2 linked regions of the Bremerella sp. P1 genome follow. The protein of the gene in region 1 binds, or shares a complex with, the protein of each later gene. Links are inferred from orthologs where the notes say so. Each region holds a gene or a part of one and is shown in the gene's direction. Other genes may lie near its edges.

Region 1 (6,685 bases):
CCTCCGTCGCAGGCTCGCGACCTGTTGCTCAACGAAATGCGTATTCTGCAGGTCGATCAGCCTCAACAATGGCTGGCCTCACCTCATACGGCATTGGTGATGCTGGAGGCCGTCATTCCGCCTGGGGCCCGCGAAGGAGACACGATCGACGTTACCGTGTTCGCACCACCCGAAACCGACACGACCAGCCTCGAAAACGGCTACTCGCCCTCGACGCGACTTTCGGAAATGGCCGTCCTGGGTGGTCGAGCCCGTAAAGGTAACGACATCGCCATGGCCTCTGGCCCGGTTGTTCTCGACAGCGTGATCGAAGGCAACAATAGCAAGTCAAACATGCGTCGCGGCCACATTCTGGGTGGTGCGGTGATGCTCGAAGAACGCCCGCTCGGCTTAGGCTTGATCGAAGGCGAAGTCTCGATCGCCGCGAGTGCCGCAATCGGAGCCGCAATCAACGGTCGCTTCCACATGTACCGCGAAGGGACCAAGCAAGGGGTCGCCACGCCGATGACCGACAAGTTCATCTCGCTGGACGTCCACCCACGCTACAAAGAGAGCATCTCGCGTTACATGCGTGTGATTCGCTTTATCCCGCTTTCTCGATCGACCGAGTTCCGACGTCGATACCTGGCCGAGTGCGAAGCCGAATTGCTGGTCGAGTCGACCGCTCAGGCAGGTGCTCTGAAGCTGGAAGCGATCGGCAAAGAAGCGATTCCTTCGCTGAAAAAGGGACTCGATTCCAAGAACGAACTGGTTCGCTTCTGCTCCGCCGAAGCGTTGGCTTACTTGAACGATCCAGCATGTGTCGAGCCGCTGACCGAAGCGGCCCGCACGAACAATGGTTTCCGCTTCCGTGCCCTGCAATCGCTCGGTTCGTTTGACGACCTAGACGTGATCGACAGCCTGGAAGGTCTGCTGCACGAGGAAAGTGCCGAGGCCCGCTACGGGGCGTTCGATCAGCTGAAGAAGCGATCGAACCAGCTTCCTTCGATCGCTGGCGAACTGCTGGACAATCACGTTCAACTGCATCACGTCCGCTCGGCTTCGTCGCCGATGATTCACTTCCGCTTAAAGGATCGTCCTGAAATCGTAGTCTTCGGAACCGACGTTCGCCTGACCGGCGATGTGGCCTTCGTGGGGCAAAATGGTCTCACGATCCGCTCTTCTGGGCATCGCAAGATCAAGGTCACGCGGTTTGAAGCTGGCGGCGGCGAGCTAGAGAAGGAGTGCTCGAGCGACCTGAAGGAAATCATCAAGGCCCTCACCGAAATCGAGTGTGGCTATGGCGAGATCGTCCGAAACGTCTTCGCTCTGCGAAACGAAGGTTACCTGACTGCTCGTGTCGAGGTGAACGCGATGCCGCGACCCGATCGCAGCTACGTCCGCTCGGAAGAGTTGGTCACCGAGGAGTCTCCTTCGCAGGAAAACTTCACGGATAACTTCTCCCAGTCGTCAGATTCTGCCAAAACCGAAGAGTCTTCCGAGGTAACCACCTACGCGGAAGGGGATGACACCTTGATCCCGACGTTCGATTAGAGGACTCTGGAGTGTTTATCCATTGCGTCCTTTTAATCCGCCCCCCCGTCGGAGCCGAATATGCTGAAGGCCTTAGAGCTTCACGGCTTTAAGAGTTTTGCCGACAAGACTCGCCTGGAATTCCCGGAGGGAATTACGGTCGTGGTCGGCCCGAACGGTTCCGGCAAGTCGAATATCGTCGACGCGATCAAGTGGGTCTTGGGGGAACAGAGTGCCAAGAGCCTGCGTGGTAAGGAGATGGCCGACGTCATCTTCAAAGGCTCCAGCGCCCATGGCCGCAAGCCGATGAACGCCGCCGAGGCGACCATCATCTTTGATAACGCCGAAGGCACCCTGCCGATCGACGCCCCGGAAGTTCACGTCACGCGGCGTGTGTTTCGTAGTGGCGAAGGCGAATATCTCATCAATCGGCATCCGTGTCGTCTGCGCGATGTGAAAGACCTGTGCCGTGGCACGGGTATCGGTACCGACGCCTACAGTATTATTGAACAGGGCAAAGTCGATACGCTGCTTCAGGCCTCGCCCCGCGACCGCCGAGCCGTGTTCGAAGAGGCCGCCGGCATCAGCCGCTTCAAGGCCAAGAAGCTGGAAACACAGCGACGGCTCGACCGGGTCGACCAGAACCTGGTGCGGCTGTCCGATATCGTCGAGGAAGTCGGCTCTCGCTATCGCAGCATCAAAGCCCAGGCCGGCAAGGCCCAGAAGTACCGCGAATACACCGAGCGTCTCCAGCTGCTACGCACCGTCGTGGGGATGGAAGACTGGAACAGCCTATCGGTTCGCGTCGAGCAGTATTCCAGCGAGCTGGAAGAGCTGCGCAAGGATCAGGCCAACGCCCAGGAAGTAATCACCAACGCGGAGGCCGGCCTTGAAGGAGCGGAAGCCAAGCTATTCGAGCTGCAGTCGGTGCTTTCGCAGAAGGAAGAGCAGCACGCCAAGCTGGCCCAGCGTCTGGCCACCCTGCACTCTTCGTCCGGCATGCAGTACCGGCTACTTACCGACCTGGAACAGGAGTCGACATCGCTATCGGTCAGCCTGGTTCGGAACTTCGGTTCGCTGCGAACACTGACTGCCGATCTGGCCGAGGCGCAGCACGATCTCTCGAAAGCGAAGACGCAGCGCGACGTCGTCTCGGCCGACCTGGAAAGCGTGGAAGCGGCCACCCAGGAAGTGCAAGCAGAGATCGAAGCCAAACGCGAGCAAGGCGAAGCCAACCGTCAGCAGCATCTGGAACTGCTGCGGCATGTCTCGACGCTCGACAATGCCCTGGGTGCGGTGAAGGCCCGCATCGAAAGCGACCAGAACCAACTGGAAGCGATCGAGACGAACATCGAGCGCGACGAGACCCGCCTGGATGAGCATCGTAGTGAGCTCGAACAGCTGACCGAGGATGAAGGCGGCCTGGTCGAGCATCTGTCGACCGCCCAGGCCGATGTGACCGACGCCAAGGGAGCATTGCGAAAGCAGGAGCAGGAAGCAGCCGATATTCAGGCGGACCTGGATGCCCTGTCTCGCCGCCGAGCGGTCGCCGCGGAACGAGCTTCGGTGCTTGATGAACTGGAACGCACCAGCGAAGGGGTGAACTCCGGCGTCAAGGAAATCCTTTCCCGGGCACGCGTCGAACGGCTTCCGCTGTTTCAATCGGTGATCGGCCTGGTCGCTGATGTGGTTCGTGTTGATGTCGAATACGCTCGGCTGATCGAAATCGCCTTGGGGGATTCGGCTCAGCTGGTGATCTTGGAAAACGGCGAGCTGCTGCAGCAAGTGTTGGAGCGAGAAGTGATTTTCCCGGGTCGCGTCGGTCTGCTCGACATGGAGTCGTTACCCAATCGAGAGGATGACGAGCCGTCCGGACTGCGGCACGAACCCGGAGTGTTGGGCAATGCCCTTGATTTTGTTGAAGCCGAAGACGATTTCCTGCCGGTTGCACGCTTCCTGCTAGGTGGTATCTGGTTTGTCGACAATGCCCGCAGTGCGTTGGAACTGAAGAAACGTTACAAGCAGCCGCTCCGCTTCATCACCCGCGACGGTGAGATGCTGGAAGCGGATGGCCGCGTCTATGCCGGCCCGACGACCAACGTCGGTGGTATCATCTCGCGGCGTAGTGAGCTGCGGGCACTGCGAAATGAAGTCGAGAAGCTTCAGCAGGCTCTCGAAAAGAAACAAGCGATCCTGGAAGAAATTCAAGCTTCCGTTGCCCAGCAAAAGCAGGCCCTGGAAGAACTGGTTGGCCAACAGCAAGAAGCCTCGTCGGTGCTTACCGAGCATCGCCTGGTGAAGCAGCGGCTTGAGTCACGCATCACCGACGCCGACTCCGAGCTTTCCAAGCGGATCGAGCAGCGCGAAACGATCACGACTCGCATCGAGAACGACCAAAAGCAGCTGGCAGAGAAAGAGCAAGAGCTTACTTCGACCCGGGAAACGATCACCCAGCTGGAGCAAGACAGCGAAGGCCTGACGCAGGTCTTGGGCGAACTCGAAGCGAGCCTCAGCGATAGCCGTGGCCAGATCACCGGTCTGAAGGTGGAACTCGCCCGCGCCGAGCAGCAGGTCGAAGCCCACCAGGCCAGCAGCGAGCGGCTACAGGCCAACCTTGATGAACGCAAAGCGTCGATCCAAGAGATTCACACGGCAATCGCCCAGAATCGAGCCAAGCTCGAAAGCCAGCAGCTGGAGATCCTGCGGGCCACTAGCGAGTACGCCTCGGCGATGCTGCAACTGACCGAGTCGCAGGAATTGCTGGCGACCGAACGTGGCGCTCGCAAGGATTTGGAAAAAGCGAAAGCCGAACATACCGCCAAGCTGGTCGAGGCTCGACAGAAGCAGCGAACGGCTGACGATCAGCTTCACCGCAAGGAGCTGGCCTTCACCGACCTGCGGCACGAACGCAGCACGTTGGAGCGTCGCCTACGAGACGACTATCAGATCGAGATCTCCGAAGTCGAGCTCGATACCGAAGAGATCGAACTGCCTGGCGACCGGGCCGCGATCGATGAAGAAATCGCCGACCTGCGGCGGAAGATCAGCAATATCGGCTCGGTCAACATGGAGGCCTTGAAGGAACTGGACGAATTCCAGGCTCGCTTCGAGCAGCTTGATGGCCAGCTGAAGGACCTGACCGAAGCGAAAGAGTCGCTCGAAAAGATCATCAACAAGATCAACGTCGACAGCCGCCGCCTGTTCGAGGAAACGCTGGAAACAGTTCGCAGCAATTTCCAGGTGATGTTCCGCCGCGTGTTCGGTGGCGGTTCGGCCGATATCATCATCGAAGAAGGGGTCGATATCCTGGAAGCGGGCATCGATGTCATCGCCACCCCGCCGGGCAAAAGCTCGCTCAACATCTCGCTGCTATCCGGTGGCGAACGTGCTTTGACTGCCGTCACGCTCCTGCTGGCCATCTTCCAGTTCCGCCCCAGCCCGTTCTGTATTCTGGACGAAGTGGACGGCCCGCTTGACGAAGCCAATATCGGCCGTTTTGTGGACGTATTGAATGGCTTTCTGGATTGGACCCGCTTCGTGATCGTGAGCCACTCCAAAGCCACCATGGCCGCCGCCACGACCCTGCACGGCGTGACGATGCAAGAGTCCGGCATCTCGAAACGCGTGAGCGTACGGTTCGACGACGTACACGAGACGGGCGACGGGGATATCTCGGTGGCGTAAACAGCTACTGCCGAAACAGAAAGCTAAACGTCCCTAAGACGATCGCCGTTACCAAAGTCGCGGCCATGATGTCGACGATGGTTAGCTGGCTCCAGGGAGTTGTTGTCATGCCTTGCTTACTGGCTTCCAGAAGCCGCTGACGCCATCGCCAGTTGCCCACCGTGAAGATGAGGGTGGCAATAACCAGAGCGACAAGCCCGATCGACGTGAAGCCTAACTCGGACACGTCCAGACCATGCCGTGAGATCGTTCGGCCGGCATACCACATCAAAGCGATCGACGCGCAGGTCGCAAGGCTGCCCCATTGCAGGCAAATGATCTTCGAGGCGAACACATCCCGCCTGATGCTGGCCATATACTGGGCGATCAACATTGTTACGGCCCATAGAAATACAAACATCGCAATACAGCTTGCTAGGAACGCCGTTCGCCAAGGAGCAAAGATGGCCAACGGCCCCGAGATCATCGCGACCAGCAAACTGATCCCCATGCCGGTCACGGCAAGCTCGGCATGGTCTGGCGAAGGTTGCGGGGTATTCATGACGTTTGCTTTCTTTAAGAAAGCGGACCGTGGTAGCGATGAATCAAAAAAGCAAGACGTAATTCCACCCCAGCCGGACAAAGTAGGAGGCGATCCCAGATATCCAGCCAATGGCAAGCATTCGTAAGAAAACTTCTTTTAACGTGATGTTGTATGGGGACTCAAGGCATGAAGCTATTCCGAGATCGCCAGTTCTTGGTAGAACGCCGTCTCGGTATCACGATCATAGGTGATGGTGTGATGCAGCGTCTCGGTCTTCCAATACACGGCAAGTCCCTTGTTAACTTGATGATTGCCTTCTGAGATCGGCAACGGAATGCGACTGGGGTCTGGCCGGTGTACGTTGAGTGGACTGGCAATTTCTTCCCAGAGGCCGCCATAGTGATGAACGTCCGAGTCCTCGCTGGTAATCCATTGGTGGAAGGCCGCTTCGTCGATCTTGTAGCTGACCAGTATCCGCCCGTCTCGCTGGCGTTCGTACTCAATGGCCTGAGCCCCTGGGGGAACGGCAATCGGCGCATCCGGCACGGAAACGTTTGCTCGATAAAGGGACGGATTGACGCTGGCACGATAGCTGGCCGGGATCATCAGGAGCCCCACAACGGCACAAAAGACCATGATCTCTCGAAGCGAGATCGTGAGCAATCGCGGAGGTTCGTTTCCGGCATGCTTCGCAAGTTTCCATGCCCACCGGCCGTTGAACCAACCACACGTGAGCGAGGCGATCGCAATGCTTGGCCAGATCAACAGGTGTTCCTCGGGCGAAGTTACCGAGGCATCGGGGCGAGTCCAATCGACTGAGTAGACACGGAGGATTAACAACGCAACGTAAAGAACCGCCGGGCCTCCGAGACTTCCGATCGTGGCGAAACGTGCTCCGTGGGGACTATTGCGAAACGTACCGAAGTATTGCCCGAGCATGGTCGCTAGTCCGATTCCCAACATCAG
Region 2 (5,362 bases), 4.4 Mb from region 1 along the record:
CCGTGAAAGAGTTCATGCTCGAACGAATCATCATGACGACGGTGAGTACGGCCTCGGCGGCTCGCATCCTCTCGTCGGTCGTGGCCGCGGTTGCTCCGGAGCACAAGCAATCGCTGGAGAATCTCGAAAAGGAAATCGGTGCCGAACAGACGCTGGCAGTCGATCTGCTGGCTGCGATCCTGGCAGGCGATACCGAGGCCGTGCAGAAGCACTTCCCACCGATGCTCAATACGCTGAAAGACAAGCCACTGCTATACGTGCCGATCTCGAAGCGGGGTGGGCCACTGCGAATTGTCTCGACTCGCGTTCGCCAATCGACCATTCGTGAACTGCTGCACTGGCTACCGCGCATCGGACAGTACGACTTCTCGCGTCAAATGCTCGACACGGCGCGGAAGATGGAAAACGACAACCCGATCGGTCCTGGCGCAATCACCGAGTTCGACGCTCTGTTTGAAACAGGCTTCCTGGCAATCATCGATGCAGTTGTAGCTTCGTCCGAAAGCTGGGAAGTTGCCAAAGAGGGAGCATCGGAACTCGACAACGCCCTGGTCGAGTGCCTGGAGCATGTCACCCAGAACCTGTTAATCGTGTGGCTCAATCACAGCCGGACGCTCCGTTTGTCGGCGGTCGAGAAGTTTTCTGACCCAGGTCAATGGAAGCTTGTTCAAGCTTTTATTCAGCGGTACGGGGCCGACCTGTTCACCCAACACTTCTTCAATCGCGGCAATATCCGTAGCATTCTGCATGGTGGCGTAGAAACCTGGATCGAGAAGGTTCGCCAGCAGTGGCCCGAAGAAGACTGGCCCCTGTTCATTCAGGCCATGGGAACGAATATCAATCGGACCGAATCGATTGCCTGCTTCAGCATGGTACTGGAAGCGGTGTTGGAGAACTTCGCCGAGTACCGCGATTACAACAGCACGACCACGCAAAGTGACCGGGGCGAGTACCTCTACATGTTCCTCGACTTCCTGCGACTTCGTACCGCGTACGATCGGGTCTCGTGGAACCTTAAGCCGATCGTCATGACGCACGAGGTGCTTGTCCGAACCGGGCACTCAGAAGCAGCCCAGATGTGGCGCAAGGCCTTGGCCGATCGCATCGAAGACGAAGCCGACAAATACGTACAGAAGCTGCGTAACCTACAACGCGAATACGCCATGCAGATGCCCACCGTAGCCGACCGCATCAAGGAGCGTTTCGTCAGACCGCTGGCCGTCGACCGCATCTGCTCGCTGGTCGAACAATCGATGACCAACATGGGAAGTGAAGAGGCCAACACGGCCTTCAAACTCCTGTACGATGAGGCGGAAGCCTTGGTCGAAGAGCCCAGCGGCGTGGGGCTCGATATTCCGGCATGGCTCAAGGCCCTGGACGAGGAAGTAACGAAAGTCGAACTCGAAGCTAGCTTCTCGACCGAAAACGAAGCCTGGCAACCTGGTGAAGCGATTCCGCTCAGGAAGCTTTCTCTGGAAGAAGTTCACGACCAAATCGACAGCTGGACGACCCATTTCCCTTCCGGTGGAGACGACGAAGAGGAATAATGAGTCAGTTAGTAGTTTTCAGTGTTCAGTTTTCAGCAAAATCCTTTCTACTGAATACTTCGCATTGAAGACTTGCACTGCATCGCCGCTCTGAGAATTCAGGATGTCGGCAATCCGAGCCATCGTCGAAACAGGTACCAAGCAATGAACTTTCGAGTTGAAATCCCCATCTACCGTGGGCCGCTCGATCTTTTGCTGTACCTGGTGCGTAAGCACGAACTCGATATCGTCGATATTCCCATTGCTCAGGTAACCCAGCAGTACCTGGCCTATCTGGAAATCCTCAAGGCGATGGACGTCAACAGTGTGGCCGACTTCCTGGAGATGGCCAGCACGTTGATCGAGATCAAATCGAAATTGGTCCTGCCGCAAGTCGAGGACGCCGACGAAGATGCCATCGACGATCCGCGCGAGCAGCTCGTTGAACGCCTGTTGGAATATAAGCGATTCAAAGACGCCGCCAGCTTGTTAGAAGATCAAGGTCGCAACTGGCAGCGACGATTCACGCGCATCGCCGATGACCTGCCTCCGCGGAAGGTCGATGTGGCCGATCAGCCGATCAACGAAGTCGAGCTGTGGGACCTGGTCAGCGCGCTCAATCGTCTCCTGAAAGACAGTAAGGCTCAACAGCCAACCAATATCGTTTATGACGACACCCCGATCCGCGTGCACATGAAAGCAGTGCACGAGCGGATTGTTCACGAAGGAAAGGTCCGCTTTCACACCCTTTTTCCACCAGATGCCGCCAAGAGCCGCATCATTGGTATCTTCCTCGCCCTGCTGGAATTGATCCGCCACTATAATACGCTGGCACATCAGGACGAGGGAGAAAGCGAAATCTGGCTTACCGCCGGCGAAGGATTCTCGGCCGAAGTTCATTTTGAAGATGTCGATGAATACGAACCAGGAAAAGCAGCTGCCGAGTGAACCTGAGTTGGCAGATGACCGTCCTTTCCTTCCTCGACTAACCACACCCTGATAGAGCGCGATCGGCATTCACGTCGATTCGACGCCCGGTCAAACTCACTCTGCCCTGCAAGAGGACGCAGAGGGCCCCAAAGAGATACGCAACTAGACTTTCACAATTATGCTCGACAACGCACCGCTGCGAAAACTTGAATTCAACGGACTGACCATCGAGGGCTATTCCCGCGCGGCTGTTCAAACCTACTGGCGCATTCCGGAAATGAAGCTCGGCTTCGACCTGGGACTGCAGCCGTGGGACTTTATGGGCACGGCAACCTGGTTTGTTTCTCATGCCCACCTCGACCATATTGCCGCGCTGCCGGTATATGTTTCCCGCCGCCGGCTGATGAAAATGCCCCCGCCGGTAATCTACATGCCCGAAGTCGCGGTCGGCCCTGCCCTGCAGGTCCTCAAGGCGTTTAGCCGATTGGATCGCGGGAAGATGCCATGCACGATTAATCCGGTTCTGCCGGGCGCGGAAATCGAACTCTCCCGCGAACTGATCGTCAACGCCTACGAAACCAAGCACACCGTTCCGTCGGTTGGCTATGTTGTTTCGCAGCGACGCCGGAAACTGAAACCGGAGTACCAAAACCTTCCGGGGGATCAAATCCGTGACCTGCGACTTGGTGGTACCGAGGTCACCGAAGAGCATCGTCATCCGCTGCTGGCCTATCTAGGCGACAGCCGTGCCGAAGCGATGGACAACAATCCGCAGTTTTACGAAGCCGATATCTTGATCATGGAGATGACGTTCGTCTCGCCGGAGCATCGCAAGGAAAAGATCCACAAGATGGGTCACATTCACTTGGATGACGTGGTGGCGCGGCAAGATCGTTTTCAGAACAAGAAGATCATCGCCTCACATTTCAGTACGCGATACAACAATCGTCAGATCCAAGAGCACGTCAAAGCCAAGCTGCCGGAAATGCTCGACGGTCGGCTGCACTTGTGGTTATGAGCGACTCTCACGGTACGACCGATTCTCCCCGCAGTGCGTACATTCATGTTCCTTTCTGTACGCATCGCTGCGGATACTGCAATTTTACGGTCATCGCCGGTCGCGACGACCTGACCGGTGCCTACCTGGAAGCGATCGAGAAGGAACTGGCGCAGCTTGGCCAGCCGCAGGAAGTCGACACGCTATTTCTCGGCGGCGGCACGCCAACGCATCTTTCGCCCCCAGAGCTTGAGCAACTTCTTTCGCTGGCAACCACTTGGTTCCCCCTGGCCCCAGGTGCCGAGCTAAGCGTGGAAGCCAACCCCATCGACATCACGCCTGAGAAAGCCGAAGTGCTTGAGTCCGCTGGGGTCAATCGCGTTAGCCTGGGCGTGCAGTCGTTTCGTAGTGACAAACTGAAATTGCTTGAACGTGACCACGACCGAGCCCAGGTAGAAGCCGCTGCCGAGCTGCTATTACCTCGTATTCCCAACCTAAGCTTCGACCTCATCTTTGCCGCCCCAGGAGAAACACTTGCCCAATGGGAAGACGATCTTCAGTCGGCCATTGAGCTGGGCCCGACTCATATTTCCACCTATGGCCTGACCTTTGAAAAGGGAACGACCTTCTGGAATCGACTGCATCACGACCAGCTCCATGAAGTCGACGAGGAGTTGCAGCGCGAGATGTACCTGGCTGGCATAGCCTGTCTTACCGAGGCAGGCTTTCAACACTACGAGGTCTCGAACTTTTCTCTCCCGAATTACGAAAGCCGCCACAACATGCAGTACTGGCTGGGCAAGCGTTACTTCGCCGCCGGCCCTGGGGCTTCACGTCACGTGGGAATGATTCGTGAAACCAATCACCGGAGCACGACCGCTTACATCCGCAGGATGCAACAAGGCAGCTCTCCAGTGGCAGAACACGAAAAGCTCACATTGCAAATGAAAGCCAGGGAACAACTCGTATTTGGACTGCGGATGCTTGGCGGCATCCATATTCCCACCTTTCAGAAGGATACGGGCATGACTCCATGGGAGTTGTGTGGGACAGAAATTGACCAGTTCCTGCAATTAGAACTACTAAACTATAGTTATGAGCGCTTACGATTAACGCGTGAAGGGCTACTACTTGCTGATACCATTTGCGTCGAATTGCTTTGAGCCAAGAACGCGCTAAACCACTAGCGTTCACCACTCTACAAGGTGCTGCGAGGCCCATTCTGCCGTAGGCAAACCATAAGCCTACTAGGCTTTCCGGGACAAAATGTTCTTGCTCTGTGATATTTTGTTCTTTGTACCGAACTACTAATCATGTAGAGTGGAGGTGTGTGAAACGAAAAGATTTTCGCAACTTCACGCAAAACTCTTTCTGCCAACCATGGTTCAACCAGAATAGCTCTCGACGAAAGATACGTTCGACTGCTGTTCATCTAACGGAACAAAATTGTCGAGGCGTCGATTGCATCGCCTTAGGGGAAGTTCCCCGGCGATGACCCACCCCCAATCCCTTGGCCAGTTAACCTGGGAGTGACGCCATGATTCAGATTAAGCATCGCATTACAGGCGAAGTCCTGTACGAGATCGACGCAGACGCGTTGGCAGGCGCCAAGCTCGTCGGCAAGAATCTCGCAGGGGCAGACCTGTCCTCACTGGTGCTGCGCAATTGCGTTTTTGATAGCGACAACCTGGACGAAGTTTCTTTCGAGAATTCAGATCTCGAAGGAGCTAGTTTCATGGGTGCCAGTGTAAAGCATGCTTGCTTCGACGGTGCCAACATGGCAGGTGTAACCATGACCGACGCGATACTCAATGAGTCGTCGCTCAAAGAGGTCAATCTCACCAAAGCCAATATGCGATATGCCAAGCTTCACAACTGTAATCTTTCGGGAGCACGATTGGTCGAAGCC

What was found.
Region 2: the proteins of smc (region 1) and PSR63_RS09935 are in contact, whole or in part, in a crystal structure (PDB 3ZGX), measured with the Bacillus subtilis proteins. The link is inferred for Bremerella sp. P1 from one-to-one orthologs.

What each region holds. Positions count from the first base shown.
Region 1 is NZ_CP118164.1:6,837,082-6,843,766, reverse strand. The notes cover bases 1,239-5,396. They hold smc (chromosome segregation protein SMC), read left to right. Parts: upstream 1,239-1,593; coding sequence 1,594-5,196; downstream 5,197-5,396. Other genes in these bases: PSR63_RS27665 (hypothetical protein), read right to left, coding at 5,201-5,396; PSR63_RS27675 (flagellar basal body P-ring protein FlgI), read left to right, coding at 1,239-1,533. In the rest of the region: more of PSR63_RS27675, read left to right, coding at 1-1,238; more of PSR63_RS27665, read right to left, coding at 5,397-5,737; PSR63_RS27660 (hypothetical protein), read right to left, coding at 5,912-6,685. UniProt on the Bacillus subtilis protein: Required for chromosome condensation and partitioning.
Region 2 is NZ_CP118164.1:2,413,096-2,418,457, forward strand. What follows is about bases 748-3,582. They hold PSR63_RS09935 (segregation and condensation protein A), read left to right. Parts: upstream 748-1,691; coding sequence 1,692-2,474; downstream 2,475-3,582. Other genes in these bases: PSR63_RS09930 (hypothetical protein), read left to right, coding at 748-1,547; PSR63_RS09940 (MBL fold metallo-hydrolase), read left to right, coding at 2,635-3,474; hemW (radical SAM family heme chaperone HemW), read left to right, coding at 3,471-3,582. In the rest of the region: more of PSR63_RS09930, read left to right, coding at 1-747; more of hemW, read left to right, coding at 3,583-4,616; PSR63_RS09950 (pentapeptide repeat-containing protein), read left to right, coding at 4,991-5,362. UniProt on the Bacillus subtilis protein: Participates in chromosomal partition during cell division. May act via the formation of a condensin-like complex containing Smc and ScpB that pull DNA away from mid-cell into both cell halves.